DNA from 4 places in the Roseburia amylophila genome. Region 4 is predicted to be linked to each of the others. Evidence: predicted binding sites of a transcription regulator. Region 4 holds the regulator's gene; each other region holds the start of a gene.
What was found. The regulator Rex, encoded in region 4, represses fermentation and respiration genes when NADH is low (regulators of the CRP and FNR family bind a similar motif). The targets are predictions, from matches to a motif close to ATTGTTAANTANTTAACAAT.
Positions count from the first base shown of each region.

Region 1: a site for Rex is predicted at 6,439-6,458, ahead of OCV43_RS04000 (acyl-CoA carboxylase subunit beta). Genes of this name have one in related genera too.
Region 2: a site for Rex is predicted at 5,769-5,788, ahead of OCV43_RS13225 (enoyl-CoA hydratase-related protein). Genes of this name have one in related genera too.
Region 3: a site for Rex is predicted at 3,116-3,135, ahead of OCV43_RS11180 (acetyl-CoA C-acetyltransferase). Genes of this name have one in related genera too.

Region 1 is NZ_JAOQKI010000004.1:153,420-161,589, forward strand. It holds gene cls (cardiolipin synthase) at 1-1,382, shown strand, start outside; gene OCV43_RS03975 (D-alanyl-D-alanine carboxypeptidase family protein) at 1,391-2,653, opposite strand; gene OCV43_RS03980 (metallophosphoesterase) at 2,752-3,609, shown strand; gene OCV43_RS03985 (segregation and condensation protein A) at 3,717-4,466, shown strand; gene scpB (SMC-Scp complex subunit ScpB) at 4,490-5,059, shown strand; gene OCV43_RS03995 (D-alanyl-D-alanine carboxypeptidase family protein) at 5,140-6,402, shown strand; gene OCV43_RS04000 (acyl-CoA carboxylase subunit beta) at 6,543-7,979, shown strand; gene OCV43_RS04005 (OadG family transporter subunit) at 7,993-8,170, shown strand, end outside.
Region 2 is NZ_JAOQKI010000028.1:17,734-25,903, forward strand. It holds gene OCV43_RS13205 (glycosyltransferase family 2 protein) at 199-1,215, opposite strand; gene glf (UDP-galactopyranose mutase) at 1,246-2,391, opposite strand; gene mutY (A/G-specific adenine glycosylase) at 2,738-3,826, opposite strand; gene OCV43_RS13220 (pyridoxal phosphate-dependent aminotransferase) at 3,946-5,115, opposite strand; gene OCV43_RS13225 (enoyl-CoA hydratase-related protein) at 5,806-6,600, shown strand; gene proC (pyrroline-5-carboxylate reductase) at 6,682-7,500, shown strand; gene OCV43_RS13235 (IS1249 family transposase) at 7,625-8,170, opposite strand, start outside.
Region 3 is NZ_JAOQKI010000019.1:6,243-14,412, forward strand. It holds gene OCV43_RS11165 (AraC family transcriptional regulator) at 1-178, shown strand, start outside; gene OCV43_RS11170 (HD-GYP domain-containing protein) at 306-1,523, opposite strand; gene OCV43_RS11175 (cell wall hydrolase) at 1,716-2,996, shown strand; gene OCV43_RS11180 (acetyl-CoA C-acetyltransferase) at 3,173-4,357, shown strand; gene OCV43_RS11185 (3-hydroxyacyl-CoA dehydrogenase family protein) at 4,490-5,362, shown strand; gene OCV43_RS11190 (acyl-CoA dehydrogenase) at 5,390-6,544, shown strand; gene OCV43_RS11195 (electron transfer flavoprotein subunit beta/FixA family protein) at 6,626-7,408, shown strand; gene OCV43_RS11200 (electron transfer flavoprotein subunit alpha/FixB family protein) at 7,436-8,170, shown strand, end outside.
Region 4 is NZ_JAOQKI010000007.1:31,699-39,868, reverse strand. It holds gene OCV43_RS05735 (NAD(P)H-hydrate dehydratase) at 1-1,232, opposite strand, end outside; gene OCV43_RS05730 (hypothetical protein) at 1,236-1,889, opposite strand; gene OCV43_RS05725 (redox-sensing transcriptional repressor Rex) at 1,901-2,551, opposite strand; gene abc-f (ribosomal protection-like ABC-F family protein) at 2,629-4,617, opposite strand; gene OCV43_RS05715 (NADP-dependent isocitrate dehydrogenase) at 4,732-5,940, opposite strand; gene OCV43_RS05710 (GntR family transcriptional regulator) at 5,959-6,618, opposite strand; gene OCV43_RS05705 (isopropylmalate/homocitrate/citramalate synthase) at 6,636-8,018, opposite strand.

The DNA.
Region 1 (8,170 bases), on a different contig from region 4:
CTTTATTCGTTGTAAATCGAAGAATGAATCCGGCATACCGGCTGGCATGGGTATTTATTATTCTGATGTTTCCGTTGCTCGGATTGTTGCTGTACGTGGTATTTGGAAGACCGGAACTCACCAGAAAGGCAAGAGAGAAAATGAACCGTGTAAATGAGGAAGTAGAACCGCTTCTTACAGAAGATAGAGCGTGCAGAGAACGGCTGGCAGAAGAAGATCCGGTTGCCGCTGGACAGTCTGCATATATCAGTGACTGGGCGCATTTTCCGGTTTATGAACATACAGCAACAAATTATTATCCGTCCGGAGAAGAAATGTTTCCGGTTATGTTAGAAGAAATCCGGAAAGCGAAAAAGTTTGTTTTTCTGGAATATTTTATTTTAGATGATGGAAAGATGTTCCGGGAGCTGATTCAGCTTTTGAAGGAAAAAGTGGCAGAGGGCGTAGAAGTACGTCTGATTTATGATGATGTTGGCTGCATTACGACACTGCCGAATAATTTCTATAAGGAATTGCAGAAAATCGGAATTAAATGTGCGGCGTTTAATCCGTTGCGGGCGAGACTGGCTGTTATTATGAATAACCGTGACCACAGAAAAATCCTCGTTATTGATGGAAATGTTGCATTTACTGGCGGAATTAATATTGCAGATGAATATATCAATGAAATTGAGCGGTTTGGATACTGGAAGGATACCGGAATCCGTATGAAAGGTGCAGCGGTATGGAGCTTTACCGGTATGTTTCTTGAAATGTGGAATTATATAATAAATTCCACGGAGGATTATGAGAAGTTCCGGCCGGATGCAGATTATGTGGCAAAGATTCCATCCGTTGGATATGTGCAGCCGTATAGTGATACACCGTTAGATCACGAAAATACCGGCGAGAATGTATACATGAACATTATTAATTCAGCACAGAAGTATGTCTACATTTTCACCCCGTATCTGATTATTGACCATGAAATGCTGGTAAGCCTTCAGAATGCGGCAAAACGTGGTGTGGATGTGCGGATTGTAACACCTGGAATTCCGGATAAGAAATTTGTTTATCTTCTGACACAGGCAGATTATGGTGTTCTTATTGAAAGTGGTGTAAAGATTTATCAGTATACACCGGGATTTATTCATGCAAAGAGTTTTGTCTGTGATGATAAAATTGCTACCGTAGGCAGCATCAATCTGGATTACCGCAGTATGTATCTGCATTTTGAATGCGGAGTCTGGTGCTATAAGACCGAGGCAGTGCTGCAGTTAAAAGAAGATGCACTTGCGGTAATCGGACAGTCACAGCAGATTGATCTGGAATTCTGCAAACACAGATTTGTAGGAGTACGGATGATACAGACCTGTCTGCGTCTGCTGGCCCCGCTTTTGTAGAAAAGGTTTTACAGGGAGAAGAAATAAGTAAGCGTCTTACGAAAATAATCCTGATAGGTAGCTTTTGGAATTGTAGTATCATATAAGACCCGGATGGAGCCGATTTCTTTTTCATTTAATGTATAGTAAAGTGTGCCGGCTTCTTTTCCCTGTGTTACCGGAGCTTTTATTTCTTCTGGAAGAGAAAGCTTTTTTTCAATAAGATTTAAGTCATTTCCTGCAGTATCAAGATATGAAAAGGTTCCTTCATAGGAAAGACTGACCTTTTTATCAGTGCCACCCCGTACTGATAATTCCGGCAGAGCGGGAGGTGTGGTATCCTGATAGAGCCGGCATACGGAAAAACCATAGTCTAAAAGGGCGGACGCATCAGCAAAACGCACTTTATAATCCGGTGCAGCCATAATGACTGCGATGAGTTTAATGTTATCTTTTTCAGCAGTGGCTGAGACACAGTACTTGGCAAGACCGGTGGAACCGGTTTTTAATCCAGTGGCATAGGCGTATTGTTTGATGAGCTTATTGGTGTTGGTTAAACCAAATTCGGAAGACCCTTTTTTCGTGACATGGGTAATATTTTCCATCCAGATGGTGGAATAATTATGTATCTGTGGATATTTTGTGATTAATTCCCGGGACATTAGAGCAACATCATAGGCACTTGTCATATGATTGTCAACGTCAAGACCGCAGCAGTTAACAAAGTTGGTATCCTTCATACCAAGTCCGGCAGCCCGCTCATTCATCTGGGCAACGAAGGCATCTTCCGAACCTGCAATGAATTCTGCCATGGCAACGCAGGCGTCATTGGCACTGGCAACACTGATACACTTTATCATGGTATCAACGGTCTGGGTTTCACCCGGCTCTAAGAAGACCTGGAAACCGCCCATGCTTGCAGCATGTTCCGAAACTGTGACAATATCATCCAGGGAAATTTTTTGTGCGTCCAGAGCATCGAAAATCAGAATCAGCGTCATGATTTTCGTAATGCTGGCAGGATGCAGGATGGAATGAGCATCCTTTTCATAGATGACGGTTCCGGTAGATGCTTCCATTAAAAGAGCGCTGGGAGCGGACAATGCGACCGGAGCAGATGCATCGGAAGCAGCATCCGGATTGGAAGCATCTGGCATGGAAGCATCAGGGGATGGATTGTCGGATTCTGCAGGAGTTTCGTTTTCTGCAAGAACAGAAAATTGTGATGCCATTGGTAAAAAGGCCGGGCTGAGAAGAGACAGGCTTATGAAAATGGAAAGAATGGTATGCATAAGAATACCTCCGGTATGTTCTATTACATTTTAATAGAGAAGAGAAAGAAATATGCAGATAAAGCATGGTTTATTTTGTTGACGCAAAGAGGTGAAAGATGTTATTAAAAATCATTATTGTAATAGCATGTGTAATTTTGGTTTACATAATCTGGCAGTGGCAGGAATTAAAAAAATTTGCAAGAACGGATTATGAGATAAAAAGTGGTAAAGTGCAAAGAGAATATAAGGCAGCAGTACTGGCAGATTTGCATGGTTTTCAGTATGGAAAAGACAACATCCGGCTTTTAGATGCAATTAGAAGTGGACAGCCGGATCTGATTCTGATTCCAGGAGATATGGTGGTCAGCAGGAAAAGTGACACCTATGAGACAGCGTTAAAGATATTGGAAGAGCTGTGCAGGATTGCACCGGTTTATTATTCTTACGGAAATCATGAATCCCGTGCCCATGTAAGAAAAAGTGAGTATCAGGAGAAATTTTTCGCTTTTGAAAAGAAATTAAAAGAACTAGGGATTCATGTACTGCATAATGAAACAGAAGCTTTTGGAGAACTGGCGGTTACCGGGCTTGAAATTCCATTGTCCTGTTATAAAAAAGGAGTGGATGTGCCACTTCCACAGGATTATCTTGAGAAAACGCTTCCGGAGCAGACGGAAGATACATTTCAGGTGCTGTTAGCACACAATCCAAGATATGCGAAGGAATATGCAGACTGGGGAGCGGATTTGACTTTTTGCGGACATAATCATGGAGGACTGATACGGATTCCGGGGGTTGGAAGCCTGATTTCTCCGCAGTTTCAGTGGTTCCCGAAATATGATGCAGGAGCCTTTGATTTTGAGGGAAAGAAAGTAATCGTAAGCCGGGGGCTTGGAACCCATACCTTTCATATCAGAATCTTTAACCGGGCGGAACTTGTGTTTATGGTTATAAAACCACAAGATATTGCTTGATTTGTGGTATAAAGTTGTGAAAAACACTAAATCTTGTGAAAACACTTGCGTTTTTTCTTAGATACCGTTAAAATAGATGTGCTAGGAAAGAATGGAGAGGTTTTGAAATGGAATTAACAGTAAAGCTGCAGGTGTTCGAAGGACCGTTAGATTTGCTCCTTCATCTGCTGGATAAAAATAAAGTAAATATCTATGATATCCCAATTGTGGAGATTACCAATCAGTATATGGAATATATCCGGGAAATGAAGCGGCAGGATTTAAATGTTATGAGTGAGTTCTTAGTCATGGCAGCCACACTGATTGATATTAAATCAAAGATGCTTCTTCCGGCAAAAGAGACAGAAGAAGAGGAAGCAGAAGACCCGAGAGCAGAACTGGTAGAACAGCTTTTGGAATATAAGATGTATAAATGCATTTCCTATGAATTAAAAGACCGTCAGATGGATGCGGAAAAGGTGATGTTTAAGGAGCCGACGATTCCGGACGAGGTAGCTGCCTATGAAGAGCCGGTGGATTTAGAGGAACTGATGGCAGATGTCACATTGAAGAAATTGAATGATATTTTCAAATCCATCATGCGTAAGCAGGAAGATAAGATTGACCCGGTTCGTTCCAAATTTGGCAAGATTGAGAAAGAAGAAGTATCACTGTCCGATAAAATGGTATATTTAGAGCAGTATGCAATGACACATCCGCATTTCAGCTTTCGCAGTCTTTTAGAAGCACAGTGTGGCAAGATGGAGATTATCGTGACCTTCCTTGCAGTGCTTGAGTTAATGAAGATGGGCAAGATAACCATTTATCAGGATAAAATATTTGATGATATCAGAATAGAGTCCAAGGTTGCAGCCTAGGCTCTTATTATATGAGGGTAGTAATGGAAGAAAAGAATTATGAAGCAATTATAGAAGCAATTTTATTTACCATGGGGGAATCGGTAGAATTGGATAAAATTGCTAATGCAATTGAATTAGACAAACAGGAAACCAAAAAGAAAATAGAAGCACTCCGGCAGAAATATGAGCAGGAAGAAAGAGGTATCCAGATTATCGAACTGGACGGCGCTTATCAGATGTGTACGAAGAATGAAATGTATGAATATCTGATTCGGATTGCAAAACAGCCGAAGAAGCGTGTCCTTACAGACGTACTGTTAGAGACCTTATCCATCATTGCTTATAAGCAGCCAATCACCAAGGCGGAGATTGAAAAAATCCGTGGCGTATCCTGCGACCATGCAGTAAGCAAACTGGTGGAATATAATCTGGTCAATGAAGTGGGAAGATTGGATGCTCCGGGCAGACCGATGCTATTTGGCACAACAGAGGAATTCTTACGGAGCTTTGGTGTGCATTCCATCGATGAACTCCCGGTGCTGAATGAAGACCAGGTGGAAGAATTCAAACATCAGGCTGAACAGGAAGCAGAAATGAAGCTTGAAGTATAGCAACAGGGAATGTAGTAAGCGGGAGTATAATCATAGAAAGAAATGAATAGAATGCAGAGAAAATGTATTTCGGAGCGGTCATGAAAAAGAGACGGTGGAAGAAAATGACAGCATTATCTCTGCTTTTTATATTTTTTAGTTCCAATCATATTCCGGCAGAACCGCTGCCACAGGATAATCCGGATGAAACGCAGGAAGAAAATGAAATAGAAATCGAAGAACCAAAGAATTTGTACGCGCTGTCTGCATGCTTAATGGATGCGGATTCAGGGCGTATTTTGTTTGGAAAAGAAGAGGATGTGCGCCGGGCAAATGCCAGTACGACAAAGATTATGACATTGATTGTAACCTTAGAGCATGCAGATTTAAATAACGTGGTTACATTTTCTGATTATGCAGCCTCCCAGCCGGATGTGCAGCTGAATGGAGCAAGTGGGGAACAGTTTTTATTAAAAGACCTTTGTTTCTCTCTGATGTTAGAATCCCACAATGATTCGGCAGTGGCAATTGCGGAACATGTGGCAGGAAGTGTGGAGGCATTTGCTGGCTTGATGAATGAGAAGGCGGCGGAGCTTGGCTGCATGGATACCTATTTCATTACGCCAAACGGACTGGATAAGGAAGATGAAAACGGATTCCATGGAACGACAGCAGCCGACCTTGCCCGGATTATGAGCTATTGCATCAAGGAGTCTCCCATGAAAGAGACTTTTCTTGAAATTACGCAGACACCGTCCTATTCCTTTTCTAATATAGAAGGAACACGAAACTACAGCTGCAATAATCACAACCGTTTCCTTACGATGATGGACGGAGCAATCAGTGGTAAAACCGGTTTTACGGGCAATGCCGGATACTGTTATGTGGGAGCATTGCGGCGGGATGACCGTACCTATGTGGTGGCACTTTTAGGCTGCGGCTGGCCAAACAATAAGAATTATAAATGGTCAGACACAAAACAGTTGATGCAGTATGGAATTGATTCATTTGAAAAGGTAAATCTTCTGGAGTTGGAAATTCCCAAGGAAGCAGAATGTCCCCTTGAGATAAGTGGGGCAAAGACAGAAGGCTATAGCAGAATTAAGATGACAGAGGTTCAGAACAGGACAGAGGAAAAACAGATAGAAAATATACTGCTTCGTAAGGATGAATCCATTGAATTTAAATTGGAGAGAAAGCAGAGACTTGAGGCTCCGGTGGAAGCAGGAACTACTGTTGGAACCCTTAAGTATATACTGAACGGGCAGGTGGTGAGAGAGGAAGAACTTGTCTTAAAAGACAGTGTTCCGGCATGGGATTACCGCTACAGCTGCCTCAGAATGGTTGACCTTTTTTCTTTATAAAGTCAGAAAATCAGCCATAAAATGCGATATGTAAAATCTGTGAAAAAATTAACAATTTGCTATTGAAAAGTTTTGGTCAATGTACTACAATTACCCTAGCGAAAAATTTTATTTTTCTAAAATAGATGGAGGACTAAGAGATGAGCAACAGAAGTAATAACTTAGCAGAACAGAGAATTTGCCGTTTGCTGGATGAAAACAGCTTTATGGAAATCGGTTCTCTGGTAACCGCAAGAAATACGGATTTTAATCTGGCAGATGAAGCTACGCCATCAGATGGTGTCATTACCGGACATGGTCTGATTGATGGTAATCTGGTATTTGTCTACAGTCAGGATTCTTCCGTATTAAATGGAACAATTGGCGAGATGCATGCAAAGAAAATTGCAGCTGTTTATGACAGAGCAATGAAGATGGGTGCGCCGGTAATCGGACTTTTGGATTGTGCCGGAGTTCGTCTTCAGGAATCAGTAGATGCTTTGAATGCATTAGGAATGATTTATGAAAAACAGGTTATGGCATCCGGAGTAATTCCACAGATTTGTGCTGTATTTGGCAACTGTGGCGGCGGACTTACTGTAGTACCTGGATTATGTGATTTTGCATATATGGAAGCTGATAAAGCAAAAATGTTTGTAAATGCACCAAACGCAATCGAAGGAAATTACGTTGGAAAATGTGATACTTCTTCTGCAGATTTCCAGAGCACAGAGACCGGCGTCATTGATATGGCAGGTTCTGAAGAAGAAATCTTTGCACAGATTCGTGAACTGGTCTGCATGCTTCCGGCAGATAACACAGAGAATGGTTATATGGAAGACTGTGAAGATGATTTGAACCGTGCATGCGAAAATGTAGATACCATGAAAGGCGATCCTCGTTTCGTATTAAGCGAGATTTCTGATAATCATAATTTCTTAGAGACAAAGAAGGATTATGCAAAGAGCATGGTAACCGGATTCATCCAGTTAAACGGACTGACTATCGGTGCTGTTGCTAACTGCACAGAAGAATATGATGAAGAAGGAAAGAAAGTCGCAGAGCATGATGCAGCACTTTGTGCAAAAGGCTGTGAAAAAGCTTCTGAATTCATCCAGTTCTGTGATGCATTTGATATTCCTGTATTATCTCTTACCAATGTGGCTGGATTTACAGCAACAAAATGCAGCGAAAGAAGACTTGCAAAAGCTCTGGCTAAACTTACATATGCATTTGCAAATGCTACCGTTCCTAAGGTTAGCCTGCTTACCGGTAATGCTTACGGAAGTGCAGCAGTAATGATGAACTCCAAAGCAATCGGTGCTGACCTTGTATACGCATGGCCGGATGTTAAGACCGGTATGATGGATGCACGTCTTGCAGCAGAGATTATGTATACAGACGCTGATGCGGACAAGCTTGCTGAGAAAGCAAAAGAATATGAGGCATTACAGTCTAACGTTGTAACTGCAGCTAAGAGAGGATATGTAGACTTGATTATTGAGCCTGCTGATACCAGAAAATATCTTGTAGCAGCTTTTGAAATGCTGTTTACAAAACGTATGGATACTCCATATAAGAAACATGGAACAAAATAGAAAGGTGAATCTTATGAAGAAAAAATTGTGGATGCTTGTATGTGTTTGTCTGCTTGCATTTTCTGTTACGGCCTGTGGTAAGACAGATCAGACTTCAATAACATTCAATGGAGGCACCTATGACCAGTGGAAGGATACAGTACAGCAGACAGCACAGCAGATGACTACTGTGTCAGAAGCTGATATTGATA
Region 2 (8,170 bases), on a different contig from region 4:
AATCTGAGTAGAAAAGAAGTTCGCTCAAGCAAGCTTGGCTCCTTCTTTTCTACTCAGATTTTTCTCGCTACTCGCGTAAAAAAAGAAACCTCCTTTACCGTTTTCCCGGCATAAGGTGGTTTCTTTATATAAGTAATAATGCCCTCTGTTGTTTTTCTTTTCTACAGCATACACTCGTTTATTCACATTTTTTTCAGCTTAGTTGAATCCCACAATCTTCTGGGTCAGCTTATAAGCTGCAACAGAAATCTTTCTTCCACCCTTACCCGGGAGATTCATGGACTGTCCTAAAATTCCCCTTCTTAAATGATGGAAAAGACGAAGGTCATAACCTTTGATATAAGACCAAAGTTCCCGTTTCTTCATGAGATTTTCTTCTGTCTCGGAACGCAGGCAAAGTACTGTTGATACTACAGTAATAATTTCAAGGTAATTAAACATATATTTTCTTAATTTGGGGTTTGCAATTTTCCACAAATTCACTTCTTCTATCATCAGTTTATTTACCTTAATCTGCTGATCAATTCTTCCAATCATAACCTTTTCATTGACAGACTGGTCTTCCCTTCCGATAAAATAACGATAGAAATCCACATTCATATAATACATGGTCTTTACATATGGCAACGGATTGTATACAAAAAGATTATCCACATAGAAGGTGTGTCTTGGCAGTTCAAGTCCGCAATCCTTTAATAACTGGGTACGGTAAATAACAGAATGCATCAGAATATAATGCCCCTTGCTGATATGCCTTACATCAGACCATGTAAAGACTTCATTTTCCGGGAACATTCTGGTATATTTCATTACTTTTTTATGGTCTGCGCCCTGCTTCTCATATACGAAATTGCTGATAAACATATCAAGAGTAGTACTTCCGCCCACAAGTTCCCGTAATTTAGCAAGAATCTTGTGATAGCTCTCTTCATCTACCCAGTCATCACTGTCTACCACTTTAAAATACAGTCCGGTTGCATTGGCAATACCGGTATTTACAGCTGCACCGTGTCCACCATTTTCCTGATGGATTGCCTTAATAATAGTAGGATATTTCTTCTGATAACGGTCAGCAATCTCTGCTGTTGCATCCTTTGAGCCGTCATCTACGATTAAAATCTCCACATCCTCTCCACCTGTTAGCAGTGTTTCAATACAATGTTCCATATAATCCTGTGAATTGTAACATGGAATGGTTACTGATAATAATTTCATTCTTTTTCTCCAATCGTTTTTCGAAACATTTTATTTTAAAAGTTCTTTGGTAAGTTCTAATGCTTTCTCTGTCATGGCATCAATATTATAATATTTGTATTCTGCCAGTCTTCCCAAAAGATGCATGTTCGGATATTTTCCGGTCAGTGCTTTATATTTTTCATATAATGACTGATTTTCTTCATTTAAAATGGCATAATAAGGAATCTCTCCTTCTGCTCCACTGTATGCAAATGGATATTCCTTTACAATCGTGGTTCCATCTGCCTGCTGCCCGGTCAGATACTTAAACTCCGTAATTCTGGTATAATCCTCGCTTACCGTATAATTTACAACACTGTGTCCCTGATAATCCGGTTTGTCATAATATTCAAAATCAAAGCGGAGTGAACGATATGGCAGTCTTCCATAACAGCATGCAAACAACTCATCCAGTGCTCCGGTATAAATGACATTTCCTTCGAATTTCTTTCCATCAAAATAAATGCCGTCCTCTGTAAATTTCAGTACCTCTCCGGCATCTACACCAGTTCTCACCTCAATGTCCGGATGGTCTAACATCTTTTCGAACATTGCAGTATAACCGTCCTTTGGCATACCCTGATATTTATCCTGGAAATATCTGTTATCATAAGAAATCAGCACCGGCACACGTCCTGTTACCTCCGGGCTTATCTCCTCTGGTTTCTGTCCCCACTGCTTCATCGTATAATAAAGGAAAACATTTTCGTATACATAATCCGCAATCTTCCGGATATCTGCATCTTCATTTTCCCGTAATTTCATAATTGGAACCCGGCTTTCCTCTCCGTATGCGGCAATCAGCTTCTGCTCTAACCGGTCTGCCTGCTCTTTCCCATAAACCATATGTAAAGTATTCAGGTTAAATGGTACCGGAATCAGTGTCCCATGCACATTTGCTACTACCTCATGGCCAAAGAAATACCAGTCTGTAAATCTTGACAGATACTGATATACTTCTTCCTTATTTGTATGAAAAATATGTGGACCATATTCATGTATTACAATTCCATGGTCATCCGGTCTGTCATAACAGTTTCCTGCAATATGATTTCTCCGTTCCAATAAAAGAACCTTCTGCTTTCCTTCTTCTGCCAGCTTTCTTGCTGCCACACTGCCGGCGATTCCGGCTCCGATTACAATGCTGTCGTACATTTCTGTTCTCCTTCCCCCTTGGTAATCCTCATTCAATTATACACATTTGTCATTTGTTTTCCAATTCATTTTTTCTTAGGATTTCTTTAAGGCACTTCGTTTACAATTTATTCATATTTTATTTACAGCCTTCTAACAATCCGGGCACATTGTTTTCACATTCTGCTTTTATACTATAACTAAGCTGAGAAAGAAAAAAGCGATAATTTTATTTTTTCATAGACCTTGCATCTGATGCAAGGTTCCTCCCAAAAAATAGTGTTTTTAACACTTACCATAAAAAATCTTTTTCATATGAAAGGCCGGTGATAATCACCGGCTCCCTCTTTTTTCTATGGCTTTTCTGCTATTCTTCCTTATATCTGTCATTTCCAAGACGAATGTTCATATATCCTGTGTATCTGGAAAATGCTGCCGGAATCGGATACTGTTCTTCCGTTTCTTTCACATCCACAAAGAGCATATTCTGATACTCCTGCTCTGTCTCATCAATCTGCACTGCATATCCTGTCATATGCCATTCAATATGGGAAAAAATATGCCTGCTGTCTTCTAATTTTTTCAAACGAATCGGTGACAACCCCATTTTCTTAAGATAGGTAATAACTTCCTCTTCCTTAAGATGCCCTTCCACATTTGGAAATTCATAGAGTCCAGCTAAAAGTCCCTTGTTGGCCCGTTTATGCAAAAGGACCTTATCCTCTGCCTTTATAACAAGAACTGTTCTGTCCTCTATCCTTCTTGCCTTCGCCTTGCTCTTTACCGGAAGTTCTCTCCAGCGTCCGCTCTTTTGTGCCCGGCAGACTTCTTTCCAAGGACATGCTTCACATAAAGGTGCCCCATTCGGCAGACATACCGTTGCACCAAGCTCCATCAGTGCCTGGTTAAAAGCTCCCGCCCTGTTTTCCGGCATAATTTCCAATAAGTCCTTCTCCATTGCCGTCCGCACAGATGCTTTCATGATATCCGCATCATCCTCTGTTACCCGGGATATGACACGGAGCACATTTCCATCCACCGCCGGTACCGGAATGCCAAATGCGATAGATGCGATGGCTCCTGCCGTATAATGACCAATTCCTTTCAACTTTGTCAATGCCTCATAATCTGCCGGAAGCTCTCCATGATAATTCTCCATGACCGTCTGTGCTGCAATCTGCATATTTCTCACCCGGTTGTAGTATCCAAGTCCTTCCCAGAGTTTCAAAAGCTTCTCCTCCGGGCAGTCTGAAAGCGCTGCCACATCCGGCAGCTCCTTTAAAAACCGGTCAAAATATGGTTTTACCGCTTCCACTCTGGTCTGCTGCAGCATAATTTCAGACACCCACACCCGATATGGGGTCGGCTCATTGCGCCAGGGTAACACTCTGGCATGGTCTTTAAACCAATTTAATAATGGTTCTATCAGGGTTGTCAGGTCAAATGGTTCTCTCATGGTTCCTCTTTCTAATTCTATTTCGTGGTTATTGCTAATATTCCGGCAGTCCGGGTATCTTATCAACAATACCATCTACTCACGTAAATCAAATGCATCACATAATAATTTTCCAATTATTAGAACTGCGCTACGAATTCAGCAATTTTCTCCAGACAGGCACGAATGACCTCCTGCGAATATGCATAGGAGCATCGTACAAAGCCTTCTCCGCATGTACCGAAGGCATTTCCCGGGATAACGGCTACCTTCTGTTCCTGCAACAGGCGGTTACAGAATTTTTCACTGGTAAGTCCTGTTTTTCGAATGTCCGGAAATACATAGAATGCGCCTTCCGGTTCTGCTACGGATAATCCCATCTTACGGAATCCCTCTACCATCAGTGTTCTTCTGGCATCATACTCTTCCCGCATGACTGCAATCTCTTCATCTCTCACCGGACTGGTCAATGCTTCCAATGCCGCATACTGGCTGGTGGTTCCTGCTGACATAGTTGTAAACTGATGTATTTTATTCATATGGAAAATAACATCCTTTGGTCCTGCTGCAATTCCCATACGCCATCCGGTCATGGCAAATGCTTTGGAAAATCCGTTTAATACAACACAGCGCTCATACATGCCCGGAAGGGATGCGATGGAAACATGTTTCTTTCCATAGGTTAATTCTGCATAGATTTCATCGGTAATCACGAACAAATCATGTTCCTTTACCACTTCTGCGATTGCCTCTAAATCTTCCTTTTCCATAATGGCTCCAGTCGGATTGTTCGGATAGGAAATCAGTAAGACTTTGGATTTCTCCGTTATCTTTTCCTCTAACTGTTCTCTGGTCAGACGGAATTTATTCTCCGCTCTTAATTTTAATGATACCGGAACACCGCCACATAATTCAATACATGGAATATAGGAAACGTAGGAAGGTTCTGCCACTAAGACTTCCTCCCCCGGATTCACCAGTGTCCGAAGAGCTAAATCAATTCCTTCGCTGGCTCCCATAGTAATCAGTATTTCGTCCTGTTTATCATAATGCAAATCAAATTTTGTCAGATAATCCGCTGCCGCTGCACGCAGCTCTACCGTTCCGCGGTTATCGGTGTATTTGGTATCCCCCTTTTTTATAGAAGCAATCGCTGCCTCTCTTACATGCTCCGGTGTCGGGAAATCCGGTTCGCCTACACCCAGTGAAAGTGCGCCTTCCATGGTATTTGCCACATCAAAGAAATCCTTGATTCCGGAATCCGGCATATCCTGTACGATTTTTGATAAGTATGATTTTGTATCTTTCATTTTCATTGACCTCTCTTTGTACAAGTCCTGTCATGTAATTACGCAATTATTTTTTAGAAGCAGTGGTTTTCGAATTTTAAGCAGCTTTTCTATAAGATTTTTTGTTGAAAGCAGAATGTATACAATTCTTAAAAGTGCTTTTTTCTTATTGTTGTCTGTTTTGCCGCCTGCTTTGACCGGATGCCTTCTAGGGTCCGTCTGTTACGGATATCTAAGGCACCTTTAAGCAGCTCTAGGCATTTCTGCTTATAAAGCTGTTTTTCCGGCAACCGGCGCATAGTCACATCCGTGCTCCAATGCGCCTTCCTGGCACATCCATGTGCCAGGATTGCCAGTTGACAAAAGAAATGCCAAGAGCTGCTAGCAAGGCACCTAAATGATATCCGTATTCAGGCGAACCCTAGAAGGCATACTGTCAAACATTGGAAAAACAGGCATTATCCCAAGAGAAAAAGCACTTTTGTAGAATTTTGGCATTCTGGTTTCTAAAAAGGCTATAGAAAAGCTGCTTAAAATTCCCAAAATCCGCTTCCTCACAAAAACCATTGCGTAATCACATGACAAGTCTTTTCCTATTGTAGCACAATCCCTGTAAAATACCAGTTTTTATTGACAAATCCTCCCAAAAGTTATACCATTATAAGTATTGAAACATTGTTAATAATTTATCAATCAGGAGGGTCCTATTTCATGAACAACTTAACTTTAACAGTTGAAAACGAAATTGCAGTTCTTACTATTACTAGACCTGCAGCATTAAACGCATTGAATTCCGAAACATTGGATGAACTGAACACTGTTCTTACCGAAATCGAAGGAAGAGACGATATCAAAGTCGTTATCTTAACCGGTGGTGCTGATAAGAAAGGTAACGAATTCAAATCTTTCGTTGCTGGTGCTGACATCGCTGAGATGGTTAACTTCTCTGCTGCTGAAGCAAGAGCATTCGGTATGAAAGCTTCTGTTCCATTCTTTAAATTAATGAATATGAGACAGGTAACTATCGCTGCTGTTAATGGATTCGCTTTAGGTGGCGGATGCGAAATTTCTATGGCATGTGATATCCGTATTGCTTCTGACAACGCAGTATTCGGACAGCCTGAGTGTGGTCTTGGAATCATCCCAGGATTCGGTGGTACACAGAGACTTGCCCGTCTTGTTGGCATGGGACGTGCAAAAGAAATGATCTTCACCTGCGATAACATCGATGCAAACGAAGCATACCGCATCGGACTTGTAAACAAAGTTGTTGCAAAAGAAGAATTAATGCCAACCGCAAAAGCTATGGCAGAGAAAATTATCTCTAAAGGAAGCTATGCAGTATCTATCGCAAAAGCTGCTATCAACAACGGATATGATATGGATATCAAGAATGCTGTTGAAATGGAAGCTAACCTGTTTGGCGTAACCTGCTCTACCCATGATAAAAAAGAAGGCATGAGTGCTTTCTTAGAGAGAAGAGCTGCTGACTTAACAGATTTCTAATTGAACCTATACTTAGACAATATCAAAGGGGATATTCCAGTATCATCTGGGATATCCCCTTTCATAAAAGGAGAATGCATCATGTTAGATAAAAAAATTGGTTTTATCGGAAGCGGTAATATGGGTCGTGCCATGATTGGCGGAATTATCTCTTCCGGTCTGGTTCCTGCCAGCCACCTGATTGCCAGTGCGAAAACCCAGGTCACACTGGATACACTTTCTGAGCAGTATGGTATCCGCACCACCTTAGACAATGAGACTGTTGCTGTAGAATCCGATATCATTTTTCTTGCTGTAAAACCATATCTTTATGAAACAGTCATCAAAGAAATCAAAGACAGTGTTACCGATGACAAAATCATAGTTGCCATTGCTGCCGGACAGACCATTTCACGGATTGAATCTTTATTCAGTAAAGATATTAAACTGGTTCGTACCATGCCAAATACACCGGCTATGGTTCAGGAAGCCATGTCTGCCATTACCCCAAATGAGCATATCACAGAAGAAGAAACCAAAATGGTTGTCTCTCTCTTTGAAAGCTTTGGTAAAGCAGAAATTGTACCGGAAAGTCTTATGGATGCCGTAGTCGGAGTCAGTGGTTCCTCACCGGCTTATGTCTATATGTTTATTGAAGCAATGGCTGACGCAGCTGTTAATGACGGTATGCCGCGTGCCCAGGCTTATAAATTTGCTGCCCAGTCCGTTCTTGGTGCAGCTAAAATGGTATTAGAGACCGGTAAACATCCGGGCGAATTAAAGGATGCAGTCTGCTCCCCGGCCGGAACTACCATTGCTGCTGTGGCTAAATTAGAGGAAGGCTCCTTCCGCAGCACCGTAATTGCTGCCCAGAATGCCTGCTCTGAAAAATCCCGTGCCATGAGCAAACTCTCCGATTGATATTAAAGACATATAAGAAACCCCGGAAGAACTAATTTACATACAATCGTTCTTCTGGGGTCTTTTCTATCTTTACTGTTTATTTTACCTGCTTTTAGGGTTATAGGACAAAACGTGTTGATGGCTAATCCCATTCTGTAAAAGATTTATCCATCTTATGGAGGTCACTCCACACAATGGCATCACCCCAAAGTGAAAGACTCTTTTCCAACCGGGATTTATCATTCATCCTTTGATATATTGCTGCAATACTTCTATCTGTAGGCATAGTTTTTATTATTTCAGACAATGAAAGCGGTTCTGGAGAGTGCATATAACACCACCAGTAAACCGCTTTTATTCGTCTTTCTATAGAAAGTCCTCTATGATTTCTCAACATTTCTCTGAGTCTTGAGTTGATTCCGCCTTCAATTCTGTTATTCGTAGATGGTGCAATGAAATCATTTATAAATTCCTTATCCAAGTATGTAAACAGTGTGTTTTCTTTGATAAGTTTAAGAAGGGATCTCTCTGCTTTAAGCAGTCTCTCATGAGTTGGTCTTTTATTACCATGCTCATCTACCGTCATTTCACTAAGAAATTTCTGATACTTCTTTATCCACTCAGTGAAACGAGTTACCCATGTTTCTGCCTCTTGTTTCTCTTTTATTTTAAGTAAATCTTTAGCCAG
Region 3 (8,170 bases), on a different contig from region 4:
GCTGGAAAACACAATGGATTCCATTACAAATATATGCCTTGATTGTGGGTTTGAAAGTCAAAGAACTTTTAACCGTGTTTTTAAGGATAGATATAAGATTACACCAAGAGAGTACAGAAAAAGGAGAGGACTTATTAATAAAAGCGTAGTAGTGAATGATAGAGGGGGGAAGAGGTAAGTGGAATGTGGCATTAAAATTTTGGAGCATTAGTATTATCTGGTTATTGGATATGTGGTTAAAAGAAAACCATGTATGTTCAATATTTTAGATTGAACATACATGGGCCTTTTTGTATTGTCGAATCCTACACCAGCTTCTTTCTTGCAGCCTTTTTCTTTGGTGCCGGCTCGGCAGCGGCTGCTGCGGCAGCCTGATTCTGGCGCTTGCGGAACCGGTCGGCTACATCTTTGATATATTTGTCTGAGGTAAAATGCTTTAAAGTATTTTCATCAATGGCAATCCGGTTATCCATGGTCTTCATGATATCCTGAATCTGGATAATGTCATAGATGTGCGGGTCACGCAAATCAAAGATTTCATTATTAGTAAACTGTAAGATAAGAGGTTTGGAATAATCCTCCGGGTTATCTTCAAGAATCATCGCCTTTTCGCCATTGGATAAATCTACACAGGCACCTCTCGGAAGAATGTGGATGCAAAGAGAAAGTGCACGGACAATCTTTGTATCATATTTTTCCGGAAACTCCTGCAAATATTTCATGGCAACGATTTCGGAAATCGGCTCATTGGTTAGGCTCATGGCGGTCATCCGGTCAAAGGCATCTGCAACCTGTAAAAGTTTTGTGCCGCTGCTGCGGAAAATCTTGGATGGCTCAGCAGCCTCTTCCGGAGCGGAGAGTGTAATAAACTGGGTAATGATTCTTAAAGCATCCGGTGATAACTTTATACTGTGAGTCTGCGGATTCAGATAATCTAAGCTCTTGATACGGCAGGCAAGGATTTTCTTTTCGTCTTCTTCTGTTAAAGGATCCGTTTTTTCAGCAAGCTCGGTCGGAACTAAAAGCCAGCCAAAATCATAGAGCAGAGCAGCCGTTACACAGGTCTGCTGAAAATCATCCGGCATATTTAACTGGTGAGTCAGCATGGCGACCAGAATAGCAACGCTGATGGAATGCTTGTATACATAATCCGCAGAGCTTCTTAAATTCTGCGCAAAGTTCAGCTTGTGGTCAAGACGGCCATACTGGGACAGAATCGAAGAGACCAGCGTTGGAAGCTTGTCCGGCTGTCTGCCTTTACGAATCATATCCATGCAGTCGCGAAGCTGGAACATGGAAATGGTCTGGAACTGTTCGAAAGCAATATCCTCGTCGGATAATGGCGGAACCGGTTCAGCAGGCTCCAGAATATAAATACCAATCAGCTCGAAATTCCGGATACTTTCGATACCCTGCCGGGTCAGTCTGGTGTCGCGGTCATAAAGCATGACGCCCAATTTATTATAGATAGGTTTAGCAAGACGCATGCCGGGTTTTAAGTCATCTGTCCGTATAAATAGCATAGCGGTTACCTCCTTACAAAATATGTTTTTCTCCGTTAAAATTCCTAGTTCAAATATAGCACAAGCAGAGAGGAAAAACAATCTTGGGATTGAAAAAGAAGTGTAGTTTTTCGTTGCATTTTCATAAGAATGCCGTCTATAATAAAGAAAGAAAACAAGAGGCGTGATAAATCCATAAAAGAGGATAAAGATATGAAGAAAAACAGTAAACGACGTATGTTTTCTGCATTGCTGATACTGTTTCTGATGATACAGATGACGGTGCAGGCAGACACAGGCACCAAGGAAAGGGTGGATCTGGCATCTGAGGACACCGGAAGCAGCGTGGAAGAGCTGGAACGTCAGAGAGAGGAACAGCAGTCACAGCTTGATTCCTTGAAAGAATATCAGATAAATCTTTCCGATGAACTGACGGAATTAAATAATGGATTGCAGGAAATCAGCAACGAACTGGCGGATACCCAGGATGAAATTGCGGCGAAAAATGTGGAGATTGAAGCAGCAGAAAGCCGGATTGCAGAGCTGACAACACGTTCTGAGAGCCAGTACGAAGCCATGAAGAAAAGAGTACAATATATGTACGAAAATGGCAATCAGTCTTACCTGGAGCTGCTGCTTGGAGCAAGCTCTTTTTCGGATTTTTTAAACCGGATGGAATATGCCAAATCCATTTATGATTATGATAGGCAGGAGCTTTCTGATTATCAGGATACACTGGCTGAATTAAAACAGCAGAAGGAAGATTTAGAGACGGCAAAAGAAGAACTGCTGGCGGCAGAACAGACGAAGCAGGAGCAGAAGAGTAAGGCAGACAGTCTGGTGGCAGCCCAGCAGGAAAAAATAAGCGCAGCAAAGTCGGATGTAGCAGATGCAGAGACGGAAATAGCAGACACAGATGCGGAAATCGCAAGACAGAAAGCCTATGAGGAAGAATTAGAGACACAGAAGGCGAAAGAAGATGCTGCCCGTCAGGAGGAGATTAAGCGTCAGGAAGAGGAACTTATTAACAGTCAGCAGCCAGCTGCTTCAGATAATAATGCAAATCCGGATGGGACATCCACCGGGGATACTACTACAGGAAGCGATGCTTCCGGTGGCGGAACTTCGGACAACGGCACTTCCGGTGGCGGGACAGTGAATGCCAGTGATGTTGCCATGCTGGCAGCACTGATCCAGTGCGAAGCAGGCGACGAAAGCTATGAAGGGAAGCTTGCCGTTGGAAGCGTGGTCATGAACCGTGTGGACAGCAGTTATTTCCCGGATACCGTGGTAGGTGTCATCTATCAGAGCGGGCAGTTCTCACCGGTAGCCAGCGGTCGTTTCGCAGTAGTGCTTTCATCCGGAGCAGATGCGTCCTGTGTGCAGGCTGCCACAGAAGTATTAGCAGGCACAAGAACCTTAAACTGCTTATATTTCCGCAGAAACAACGGACTGATTAATGGAACTGTAATCGGAAACCATGTATTTTATTAAGGAAAGCTGAAAATCCGGCTCAATAAAGCAAGTTTCACTTGCAAAAATCCCCTTTCTATGATAACATCAGATTGTCGGGAAAGAGCCGGAAAGGCTTTCTTTTATTTTTTTTACAAAAGATTGTTAAAAAAATAACAATAGTAAAAGGCAAATTTAATTCAGAAGGAGACGAGAAAATGGCACAGAAAGTAGTTTTAGCAGGCGCATGTCGTACCGCAATCGGTAAAATGGGAGGAGCTTTAAGCAATACTCCAGCCGCAGATTTAGGCGCAATCGTAATCAAAGAAGCATTAAACAGAGCTGGTGTTAAACCAGAACAGGTTGATGAAGTAATGATGGGATGTGTAATCCAGGCAGCACAGGGACAGAACGTTGCACGTCAGGCTTCTATCAAAGCAGGTTTACCAATCGAGGTTCCTGCATTTACATTAAACGTAGTTTGTGGTTCTGGTTTGAAATGTGTAAACGAAGCTGCAAACATGATTATGGCTGGTCAGGCAGACATCGTTGTTGCAGGTGGTATGGAGAACATGTCTATGGCACCTTACGCTATGACAAAAGCTCGTTTTGGATATCGTATGAACAATGCAACAATTATCGATACCATGGTAAATGATGCATTAACAGACGCATTTAATCATTATCATATGATGATTACAGCAGAGAACGTATGTGACAAATACGGAATTACCCGTGAAGAGTTAGACGAGTTCTCAGCAAACAGCCAGCAGAAATGTGAAAAAGCAATTGCTGAAGGCAGATTCAAAGACGAAATCGTTCCTGTACCTGTTAAGGTTAAGAAAGAAACTGTTATGTTTGACAAAGATGAGGGACCACGTCCAGGCACAACTGCTGAGTCATTAAGCAAATTAAGATGCTGCTCTGGTAAAGAGGGCGGACTTGTTACTGCAGGTAACGCTTCCGGTATCAACGATGGCGCAGCAGCAATCGTTGTTATGAGCGAAGAAAAAGCAAAAGAGCTTGGTGTTAAACCAATGGCTACATGGGTTGCAGGAGCACTTGGCGGAGTTGAGCCGGAAATCATGGGTGTTGGACCTGTTGCTTCTACAAAGAAAGTTCTTGCAAGAACCGGAATGTCTATCGATGATTTCGACTTAATCGAGGCAAACGAAGCATTCGCTGCTCAGTCAATCGCAGTTGCAAGAGATCTTGGATTTGATATGTCTAAGGTAAACGTAAACGGTGGTGCAATCGCACTTGGACATCCTGTTGGAGCATCTGGATGCCGTATCTTAGTTACATTGCTTCATGAGATGCAGAAGAGAGACGCTAAGAAAGGTCTTGCTACTCTGTGTATCGGTGGTGGAATGGGTTGCTCAACAATCGTTGAGAGAGACTAATTCACTCTTTCTGAATAAGTAAATATACCCGGGAAGTGAAAAACGCTTCTCGGGTCTTGCGTTGCAAGTTATAACCCAGAAGGCTTTCGTTTTCGGGTAAATATAATACATAAATTTTTAAGGAGGACTAACATGAAAGTTGGCGTTATTGGTGCAGGTACCATGGGACAGGGCATTGCAAAAGCATTTGCTCAGGTAGAAGGATATGAAGTAGCTCTTTGCGACATCAAGCAGGAATGGGCTGATGGCGGAAAAGAGAAAATCGCAAAAGGATATGCAAGACTGGTAGAAAAAGGAAAAATGACACAGGAAACTGTTGACGGAATCCTTGCTAAAATCACACCAGGTTTAAAAGAGAATCTTTGCGCAGACTGCGATTTAATCGTAGAAGCAGCATTCGAAGATATGGGCGTTAAGAAGACAACATTCCAGGAACTTGATAAGATTGCTAAACCAGAATGTATCTTTGCTTCTAATACATCCAGTCTTTCTATTACAGAAATCGGAAATGGTCTTACCCGTCCAATGGTAGGTATGCATTTCTTCAACCCGGCAGACAGAATGAAATTAATCGAAGTTATCGCTGGTGTAAATACTCCTGCTGAAACAGTAGAAGCTATTAAGAAAATCTCTGTAGAAATCGGAAAAACTCCGGTACAGGTAAATGAAGCTGCAGGTTTCGTAGTAAACCGTATCTTAATCCCAATGATTAACGAAGCTGCATTTATCAAAATGGAAGGTGTATCTGATATCGCAGGTATCGACGCAGCTATGAAGCTTGGCGCAAATCATCCAATGGGACCTCTTGAGTTAGGTGACTTCATTGGTCTTGACATCTGCCTTGCAATCATGGATGTACTTTACAACGAGACAGGCGACAGCAAATATCGTGCATGTCCATTAATCCGTAAAATGGTTCGTGGTGGTAACCTCGGCGCTAAGAGCGGAAAAGGATTCTATGTATACAACGCTGACCGTACAAAGACCCCGGTTGACGCTCAGTAAAATAAAATTTATGGAGGATTTCAGAACATGGATTTCAGTTTAGATAAGAAACATGAAATGGCGAGAACTCTGTTCAGAGATTTCGCAGAAAACGAAGTAAAACCTCTGGCTCAGGAAGTTGATGAGACAGAAGTATTCCCACAGGGAACAGTTGATAAAATGGCAAAATTTGGTTTCATGGGAATTCCGGTACCAAAGGAGTACGGCGGACAGGGATGTGACCCATTAACCTATGTTATGTGTGTAGAAGAGTTATCTAAAGTTTGTGGTACAACAGGTGTTATCGTATCTGCACATACTTCTCTTTGTATCGACCCAATTATGACTTACGGTACAGAAGAGCAGAAACAGAAATATGTAAAACCACTTGCAACAGGTGAGAAGCTTGGTGCATTCGCATTAACAGAGCCTGGTGCTGGTACAGATGCCCAGGGAGCACAGACCAAGGCTGTATTAGATGGTGATGAGTGGGTATTAAACGGATCTAAATGCTTTATTACAAACGGTAAAGTTGCAGACGTTTATATCGTAATCGCAATCACAAGTGTTACCGAAGATAAGAGAGGAAGAAAGAAGAAGAACTTCTCTGCATTCATCGTGGACAAGGGAGCTCCTGGATTCTCCTTCGGAACAAAAGAAAAGAAAATGGGTATCCGTGGATCATCTACATACGAGTTAATCTTCGAAGACTGCAGAATTCCAAAGGAAAATCTGTTAGGACCGGAAGGAAAAGGATTCCCAATCGCTATGCATACTCTGGATGGCGGACGTATCGGTATTGCAGCTCAGGCACTTGGTATTGCAGAAGGTGCATTAGACAGAGCAGTTGCATACACCAAAGAAAGAAAACAGTTTGGTCGTTCTATCGCTCAGCAGCAGAATACCCAGTTCAAGCTTGCTGATATGGCAACCAGAATTGAAGCAGCTCAGATGCTGGTTTACAAAGCTGCTATGGCTAAAGCAACACAGAAGGTATATTCTGTAGAAGCAGCAAAAGCAAAATTATTCGCAGCAGAAACCGCAATGGCAGTTACTACAGAAGTAGTTCAGTTATTCGGTGGATACGGATACATCAGAGAATACGATGTAGAGCGTATGATGCGTGATGCTAAGATTACAGAGATCTACGAAGGAACAAGCGAAGTTCAGAGAATGGTTATTTCTGGCGCATTATTAAAATAGTTTCTGACAGATCGGCGCAAAAGGATTTTAAACGAAAAATCATGGCGCACACAAATTAAAAATATAAGGAGTGAATATACCGTGAAAATAGTTGTATGTGTAAAACAGGTACCAGATACAAAAGGCGGAGTAAAATTTAATCCGGATGGTACTTTGGATAGAGCTGCAATGCTCACTATCATGAACCCAGATGACAAAGCAGGTCTGGAAGCAGCATTAAGATTAAAAGATCAGTACGGTGCAGAAGTTACTGTACTTACCATGGGACTTCCAAAGGCTGATGAAGTTCTTCGTGAAGCAATGGCAATGGGCGCTGACAAGGGAATCCTTGTAACAGACCGTGTATTAGGTGGTGCAGATACCTGGGCTACTTCTACTACAATCGCTGGTGCATTAAGAAACCTTGACTATGATTTAATTATCACAGGCCGTCAGGCTATCGATGGAGATACCGCACAGGTTGGTCCTCAGATCGCAGAGCATCTTGGACTTCCGGTTATTTCCTATGCACAGGATATCAAAGTAGAAGGTGACAGCGTAATCGTTGAGCGTCAGTTTGAAGATGGATATCATGTATTAAAAGCAAAAATGCCTTGCTTAGTTACAGCATTATCTGAATTAAACGAGCCGCGTTACATGACTCCAGGCGGAATCTTCGATGCATTTGACAAAGAAGTAACTGTATGGGGCAGAGCTGACCTTAAAGACGTAGATGATTCTAACCTTGGTCTGAAAGGTTCACCGACCAAAATCGCAAAAGCATCTGACAAAGTTCGTAAAGGTGCAGGCGAGAAGGTTGCTCTCGATACCGACGAAGCAGTATCTTACTTAATTGGCAAATTCAAAGAGAAACATATCATCTAATAAAAATAAGGAAAAGTGGTGAATAAAATGGGTTTAGAAGAGTATAAAGGAGTATTTGTCTTTGCACAGCAGGTAGACAACACATTAAATGGTGTTGCTTTTGAGTTACTTGGAAAGGGCAAAGAACTTGCAAAAGATTTAAATACAGAAGTAACTGCAGTATTAATTGGTTCTGATGTGAAAGGTCTTGCAGATCAGCTTGCTGAGTACGGCGCTGATAAAGTTATCGTAGTAGATGATCCGGAACTGAAGAACTACAGAACAGAGCCATATGCACATGCATTAGCATCTGTAATCAACGAATTCAAACCAGAAGTTATGTTAGTTGGTGCAACAGCAATCGGTCGTGACCTTGGTCCTACTGTATCTGCAAGAGTTGCAACAGGTCTGACAGCTGACTGTACTGTTCTTGAGATTGGTGATTTCCCAATCAATCCGGTTGGAAACCAGGAGCAGAAACACAATCAGTTACTGATGACACGTCCTGCATTCGGTGGAAATACCATTGCAACAATCGCTTGTCCGGATAACCGTCCTCAGATGGCTACTGTACGTCCAGGCGTTATGCAGAAAATTGCTCCAATCAAAGGTGCAAAAGCAGAAGTTATCGAGTTCAATCCAGGATTTACACCAAACAACAGATATGTTGAAATCATGGATATCGTAAAAGAAGTTAAGAATACAGCAAACATCATGGACGCTAAGATCTTAGTATCCGGAGGCCGTGGAGTTGGTTCTAAAGAAAACTTCAAACTGTTAGAG
Region 4 (8,170 bases):
CTGCTGTCTTTCAAAACACAGATTACATTATATTCCCTTGCGAAATCTTCCGCAACCTGCTCAATATTTTCTTTGATATAGGAAACGGCAAGCTGTTTTAACCGGGACATTTCCCCCAGATGTGGCGTTAATACCAGTTCTGTATGCGGGCGAAGAAGCTGTTCGGTCTGCTCTGCTATGATATTTAATGCATCGGCATCTACTACCATTGGTACTGCCGCATTCTTAAGTACCGTCTTTACAATACTGTGTGCCACATCACTTTTGCCAATTCCAGGTCCTAAAATAATAACATCTGCCCAGGACAGACATTCTATCAGTTGCTGTGTATCAGCCTTTTTTGCAGAATAGGTAGTAAGAATTGCCTCCGGCACTGCTGTCTGTAAGATAATACGGTTTTCTTCCGGTGTATATATTCTCACCAGACCACAGCCACTGCGATAAGCTGCCTTTGCTGCAAGAACCGCCGCACCTGCCATATTCACGCTTCCGGCAACCAGAAGGACTTTTCCAAAGGTTCCCTTGTTCGAATCAGCAGCACGATTATTTAAAAAATTTAAATCTTCCTTTGTGATTGCATAAGCTGCAGGTCTTTTATCTAACCAGCTTTCTTCTCCAATTCCGATATCCTTAACCGTAATATTTCCGCAGTATTCTGCACCAGGAAATAACACCATTCCGGTCTTGCAGTAAGCAAAGGTTACAGTATCATCTGCTTTGAATGCACCACCTAATACAGCTCCATTATCTGCCGAGACACCGGATGGTATATCCACTGCCAGCCTGTGGGCACTGCTCTGGTTTAGCCGTTCCATCAAATGCACCAGTTCATCATCTAATTTTCGTGATAATCCTATACCAAATAACGCATCAATAATCAGGCTGTAGGAATTTGCATCCTCCATTTCATCAATAAATGGTACACCATATGATGCCAAGATTTCATACTGTTCTTTTGCCTGCTTTGAAAAATGCGTTTTATTTCCATAGAGATATACTTCAACCGGAATGTGGGATAAGTATAACAATCTTGCAATTGCCATACCATCGCCGCCGTTATTTCCGGTTCCACACACTACCAGCACGCGGTTACATGAAATTTCTTTTTCCTGTATTACTTCTATCGCAGAAAGTGCTGCCCGCTCCATTAGAACCATGGATGGCACTTTAAAATGTTCGATTGTATTGGTATCACATGTTTTCATTTCCCGGGAATTTACAAGATATTCCATAAATTAATTCCTTTCGTCCGCATTTTCCACCGCTTTTTTTCCCTGCAGTCGGTCTTCATCTTCCTGCCGCAGATCAAATATATTTAAAATATCCACACCAAAAATATCATGCATATAAGAATAAATCTGCCGGTTGTTGATTTCACGATTCTGTTTTTTGATGATATTTTTCTTAAGTTCTACCCTTACCTTATCAATCCAGGCCGTAATTTCATCTGCTTCTTTGCTGTTCTGTCTTAGTCTCTCATAGCAATAACGCATGCTTTCTAACATAAGTTCCTGATTTGCACTGTTTATATTTCGTGGAAGTTCAATTAATTCATCCTCAATTTCTTCCATTTTGACATTGACTTCATCAATCAGTCTCTTGTCTTCATCTAATTTTCTGGAAGAAATATCCCCCTCATTTTCCTCATGAGTTCCTTCCATGTTGACAACAATGCTTTTCATCAACCGATTCTTTGTCTTTTTCAGTTCTTTCAAATCATTATTAAGCTTTCCCTGCTGTTCTAACAACTGATTTACCTTTTCTTCCAGCTGCTTGATTTCACTGGTTTTTCCACTTAAAGCAAAAAGCCTGTGCCATTTCTGATCCAATACAAGTATTGGTACTTTTCTGCTTTCTAATGCTTCCAGAAATTCCTTGTCATCTTTCATGCAAAACACCTCTATTCCAGCGTTTCCTTTTCCCTTTTGTTCTTTGTCATATTATAGGATAACTGCATCAGGCTGTCTGATAAATGTACATTTTCCACTACAACATTTTCATCCAACACTTCCAGATCCACATGGGCAAAATTCCAGATTGCATGTACACCAAGGCTTACCAGCTGGTTTGCCACAGCATCTGCCTTTTCTTTCGGCATAGTCAGTGTAGCAATATCTACCTTATGTGTCTTTACAAATTCTTCCAGTTTATCAATCATTTCGATTTTATTGCCACGAATGGATTTTCCGCATAACTCCGGATTCACGTCAAACAATCCTACTATGACGAAACCGAGTTTTTCAAACTTCACATAATTAGCAAGCGCCTGTCCTAAGTTACCAGCTCCAATAATAATAATATTATGCTGTTCATTTAATCCCATAATCTTTCCGATTTCTTCATACAGAAATTGTACATTGTAACCATATCCCTGCTGTCCAAAACCACCAAAATTATTTAAATCCTGTCTGATCTGCGATGCGGTCACTTTCATTCTTGCACTCAGTTCATTCGATGAAATACGTTCTACCCCTTCATCTAAAAGTTCCCCCAGATATCGGTAATATCTTGGCATTCTACGAATTACTGCCTGTGATATTTCTTTGCTCATTCTGCCAGTTCCTCCTGCTCTCAATACCCTACAATAATTATAGTTTCTTGCCGAAAGGATGTCAATGTGTTACAACTTTAACAATCTTTCTGTAAACTTAATTCTTCCCATTTTGCATAGAGTTCTTCCAGCGCTGCCTCTTCCTGCATCTGCTCCTCATGGATTTTGTTTAATTCATAGGAATTTGATGCTACCTCCGGCTTTGACAGTTCATCATTTAATGCTTCTATCTTTGCCTCTCTCTTAGCAATTTCATCTTCTGTACGCTTTAATTCATTTTCCAGCTTACGTTTTGCTGCCTGCTGTTTCTTCATTTCTTCCCAGCTTAACTTCTGTTTTCCTCCGCCGGATATCTGCTCTGTTCCATTTTTTTCTCCAGTTCCATCAGAAACAATGACATTTCCTTTTGCTGCTGAATTGTCTGCACGATCCTGTGTGGCTGTGCCAAACGCCGCTAACTCCTGAACTTCCTTTTTCTCCAGATAATAATCATAATTTCCAATATAATTTAGAATTGTTTCATTCTTTAAATCAAGAATTCTGCTGGCAGTTTTATTAATAAAATAACGGTCATGGGATACATAAAGCACCGTTCCGGTATAGGAATTGATGGCTGACTCTAAAATTTCCTTTGACATAATATCAAGGTGGTTGGTCGGCTCGTCTAAAATTAAGAAGTTCGCATTGGATAACATCAGTTTTGCCAGTGAAACACGACCTCTTTCTCCACCACTGATATCACGAATCCGCTTAAACACATCATCATCCGTAAATAAAAATGCCGCTAACACATTTCGAATCTTCGTTGCCTTCAGATTCGGATAAGCATCTGCAATTTCATCAAATAACGTCTTATCCGGGTCTAAGTTCTGATGCTCCTGATCGTAATATCCGATTTCCACATTGCTTCCAAGCTTTATCTCCCCGGCATCTGCGTCTACAATTCCATTGATAATCTTTAAAATGGTGGTTTTCCCGGTACCGTTATTTCCGATTAAGGCAACTTTTTCCCCTCGCTTAATCTGAAAATCAATGTTTGAAAACAGTTTATGCTCATAAGATTTTGAAAGTCCTTTCACCGAAAGTACATCATTTCCACTGGTAATTTCCGGCTCCAATGTAATATGCATATCTGTTTTTTCATCGATTGGCTTCTCAATACGTTCTATTTTATCCAATGCCTTCTCACGGCTTTCCGCACGCTTAATGGACTTTTCCCGGTTAAAGGATTTTAACTTGGATATTACTTCTTCCTGGTGCTTGATTTCCCGCTGCTGGTTATAATACTGTCGCAAAAGACTTTCCCGCTGTATTTCCTTCTGCCTCGCATATGCGGTATAATTTCCCGGAAATACCGTTGCCGTATGGCGGGATATTTCCACTACCTTCGTAACAATCCGGTCTAAGAAATAACGGTCATGGGCTACGATAATTACGGCTCCTTTATAATTCAAAAGATAGTTTTCAAGCCATGCAATCGATGCCATATCAAGGTGATTGGTCGGCTCGTCGAGCATGATAATGTCAGGCTTGGTTACCAGAAGTCTGCCTAATGCAACTCTGGTCTTCTGTCCTCCGGATAACTCTGACATTTTCTTTCCGAAATCATTTTCCGAAAAACCAAGTCCCTTTAACACACCGTTTATCTCACTGCGAAAAGTCAGTCCGCCCTCTAATTCAAAGGCATGGCTGAAACGGTTATACTGCTCCATATATTTTTCTAATTCATCTGCGCTTACATGCTGCATGTCTTCTTCCATTTTACGAAGCTTTTCTTCTTTTTCGATTAATGCATCGCAGGCATGAAGCACTTCATTATAAATGGTCTCGTTGCTGTCTTTATCCTGATATTGGGCAAGATAACCGATGGTTTTTCCTTTTGCAACGGTTACCTCGCCACTGTCCGGTGCCAGCTCTCCCACTATAATTTTCAATAACGTAGATTTGCCGGCACCATTGATGCCGACAATTGCTGTTTTCTCATTATCTTCTACATGAAAAGAAACATTCTGTATTATGGTGTCTGTCCCAAAGGATTTACTGATATTCTGACAGGCTAAAATCATGGAAGTCTCCTCACTTTTTCTCTTCACCCCATAAGTAAAGCATTCTTTACAAGGGCTTTTTATAGCTGAAAATTCCGGGACGGCACACTATTCTGCCCTCCCGGAGTATAAAATTTATAACATTTTCTCTAATGTAGCACGGATTGCCTTGATAAAGTCTTCACTGTTTAATACAGTCGGATTTTCAATTGTAGTAATCAGTGCAAGGTCTTTGGTCATCTTTCCGGATTCAATCGTATCTACACAGGCTTTTTCCAGTTTATCGGCAAATGTGCTTAACTCCTGGTTGCCATCTAATTCACCTCTCTTACGGAGTGCTCCGGTCCATGCAAAAATAGTTGCTACGGAGTTGGTGGATGTTTCTTCTCCCTTGAGGTGTTTATAATAGTGACGCTGAACTGTTCCGTGTGCAGCTTCATATTCATAATATCCTGCCGGTGATACCAGTACGGAAGTCATCATGGCAAGGGAACCAAATGCAGATGATACCATATCACTCATAACATCTCCATCATAGTTCTTACATGCCCAGATAAAGCCGCCCTCTGCTTTCATCACACGGGCTACCGCATCATCGATTAAGGTATAGAAGTAGGTAATTCCTGCTTCTTCGAATTTTTCTTTATATTCTGCATCAAAGATTTCCTGGAAAATATCTTTGAAAGTATGGTCATATTTTTTGGAAATGGTATCCTTGGTTGCAAACCATAAATCCTGTCTGGTAGAAAGTGCATAGCTAAAGCAGCTTCTTGCAAAGCTTTCGATAGAATCATTTAAGTTATGCTGTCCCTGGACAACACCTGCTCCGGTAAAGTTATGAATCAGCTCTCTTGTTTCTGTTCCGTCCTCTGCTGTATAAACCAGTTCACATTTTCCCGGTCCCGGAATCTTCATTTCAGAAGCCTTGTATACATCACCGTAAGCATGTCTTGCAATGGTAATCGGTTTCTTCCAGTTCTTAACACATGGCTCAATTCCCTTTACAACGATTGGTGCACGGAATACCGTTCCATCTAACATTGCACGGATAGTTCCATTCGGACTCTTCCACATTTCCTTTAAGTTGTACTCCGTCATACGTGCTGCATTTGGTGTAATGGTAGCACATTTTACTGCAACACCGTATTTCTTTGTTGCATTTGCAGAATCTACAGTTACCTGATCATCCGTTTCATTACGATGTTCAAGACCCAGGTCATAATATTCTGTGTTCAAATCAATAAATGGTAATAACAGTTCATCCTTAATTATTTTCCAAAGGATTCTTGTCATTTCGTCTCCGTCCATTTCAACCAAAGGGGTAGTCATTTTAATTTTGTCCATCTTTCTATCCTCCATTTACTATTTCAGCAGATTGTCCCAGCCATAATTATCCATATTTTCAATAGTATTTAACATATGACTTGTCGCAAGCAGTTCTGCTTCTTTTGCATTGCGCTGCTTCAATGCTTCTACAATCTTTTTATGTTCATCATTTGATTTTACCACACGATCCGGCATTGACAAAGTGATTTTTCGAACTCTTTCCACATAATGATGAAATGCAGACAATTCATGCTTTAACATTTTGCTTCCGGAAGCTTCATAAAGCACCTCATGAAACTTATTATCCAGCTCCAATATCTGTGCATAATTTTTCTTCTTAGCATGAAATTCCACCAGAAAAATGTTTTCTTCCAGTTCTGCTATCTGATCCTTGGTAATTCTGTCTGCCGCCCACTTTGTGCAAAGTCCCTCCAGCCGTGCACGGATTTCATAGATATCTTTTACATCTTCTTTCGTAATTCCCTCTACGAATGCTCCGCGGTTTGGAATGATTCTGACAAGGCCTTCCAGTTCAAGCTGCCTTAAGGCTTCTCTTACCGGCGTACGGCTGACACCAAGTTCATCACCCAGGTTTTTTTCTTTCAATTCTTCATCGCACTTGTATTTTCCGGATAAAATATTTTCACGAATCGTATGAAATACTCTTCCGCTTAAAGAATATCCTTCTTCACCCACGATAAAGCCTCCTTAATTTATAATACAATTCCGAGTTTTTTACAACAGTCAGTTATCTGTACTACAAGTTCGTTATCTGTAATTACAGTTACACGTCCCTCATCATACTGCTCGTCTACCCATTGTTTGATGGTCTTTACCAGTTCCGAATTCTTATCTACTTTGCGGTCATCACTGAGACGGTAATAGGTATTAATCCAGTGTGCAATTCCAGCAAGTCCTGATGTATTGGAAACAGATACCAGTGCCGGACGATTTAAGAATTTTTCGGTATCAAAAATGTTATAAATTTCTTCATTTTTCAAAAGTCCGTCTGCATGGATACCTGCTCTTGTAACGTTAAAATTACTTCCGACAAACGGTGTACGGCTTGGAACCTTATAATTCAATTCCTTCTCATAATATTCTGCCAGTTCTGTGATAACTCTGGTATCCATTCCATCCAGGGTACCCTTTAACTGCGCATATTCAAATACCATTGCTTCCAGAGGTGTGTTACCGGTTCTCTCACCAATACCAAATAAGGAACAGTTTACGCCGGATGCACCGTAAAGCCATGCTGTGGTCGAGTTATTGACTGCTTTATAGAAATCATTGTGTCCATGCCATTCAATCAATTCAGAAGGAACTCCTGCATGTGTGGTAAGTCCGTAAATGATACCCGGTACACTTCGCGGAATTACTGCTCCCGGGAAGTTTACACCATATCCCATGGTATCGCAGGCACGAATCTTAATCGGAATATTGTATTCTTTCATTAACTTCATCAGCTCTAAGCAGAACGGAATTACAAATCCGTAAATATCAGAACGTGTAATATCCTCCAAATGACATCTTGGACTGATTCCAGTCTCTAAGCATTCACGAATCACACTTAAGTAAAGATTCATAACTTCGCTTCTGGTCATTTTCATTTTATAGAAAATATGATAATCGGAGCAGCTTACCAAAATACCGGTTTCACGCAGTCCCAAATCTTTTACAAGCTGGAAATCCTGTTTGCTGGCACGGATCCAGCTGGTGACTTCCGGGAATTTATAACCACGCTCTAAGCATTTATATACGGCATCACGATCCTTCTTGCTATATAAGAAGAACTCGCTCTGACGAATTTTACCCTTTGGTCCGCCTAATTTATGTAAGTAATCATAGATGGTTACAATCTGTTCTGTGGTATATGGTGCTCTTGACTGCTGACCATCACGGAATGTTGTATCAGTAATCCAGATATCCTCCGGCATATTATGCGGAACGATTCTGTCATTAAATGCAATTTTCGGAATTTCCTCATATGGAAAAAGATTGCGGAATACATTTGGTTCCTCAACATCTACAAGCTGATAAAAATGCTCTTCCAACTGTAATAGATTAGTTTTTTCATTCATAACGACTTCTCTCATGGAACACACTCCTTTTGATTCACAAATATTCTTGAATAATTGTATACAATTATACTTGTATGTGTCAAGAGCTTTTTCAAGATTATTCCAAAAAAGTGAATATTTATTAGTATTATCCTTTTTTATCGGTAGATAATAGTATTGTAACCATT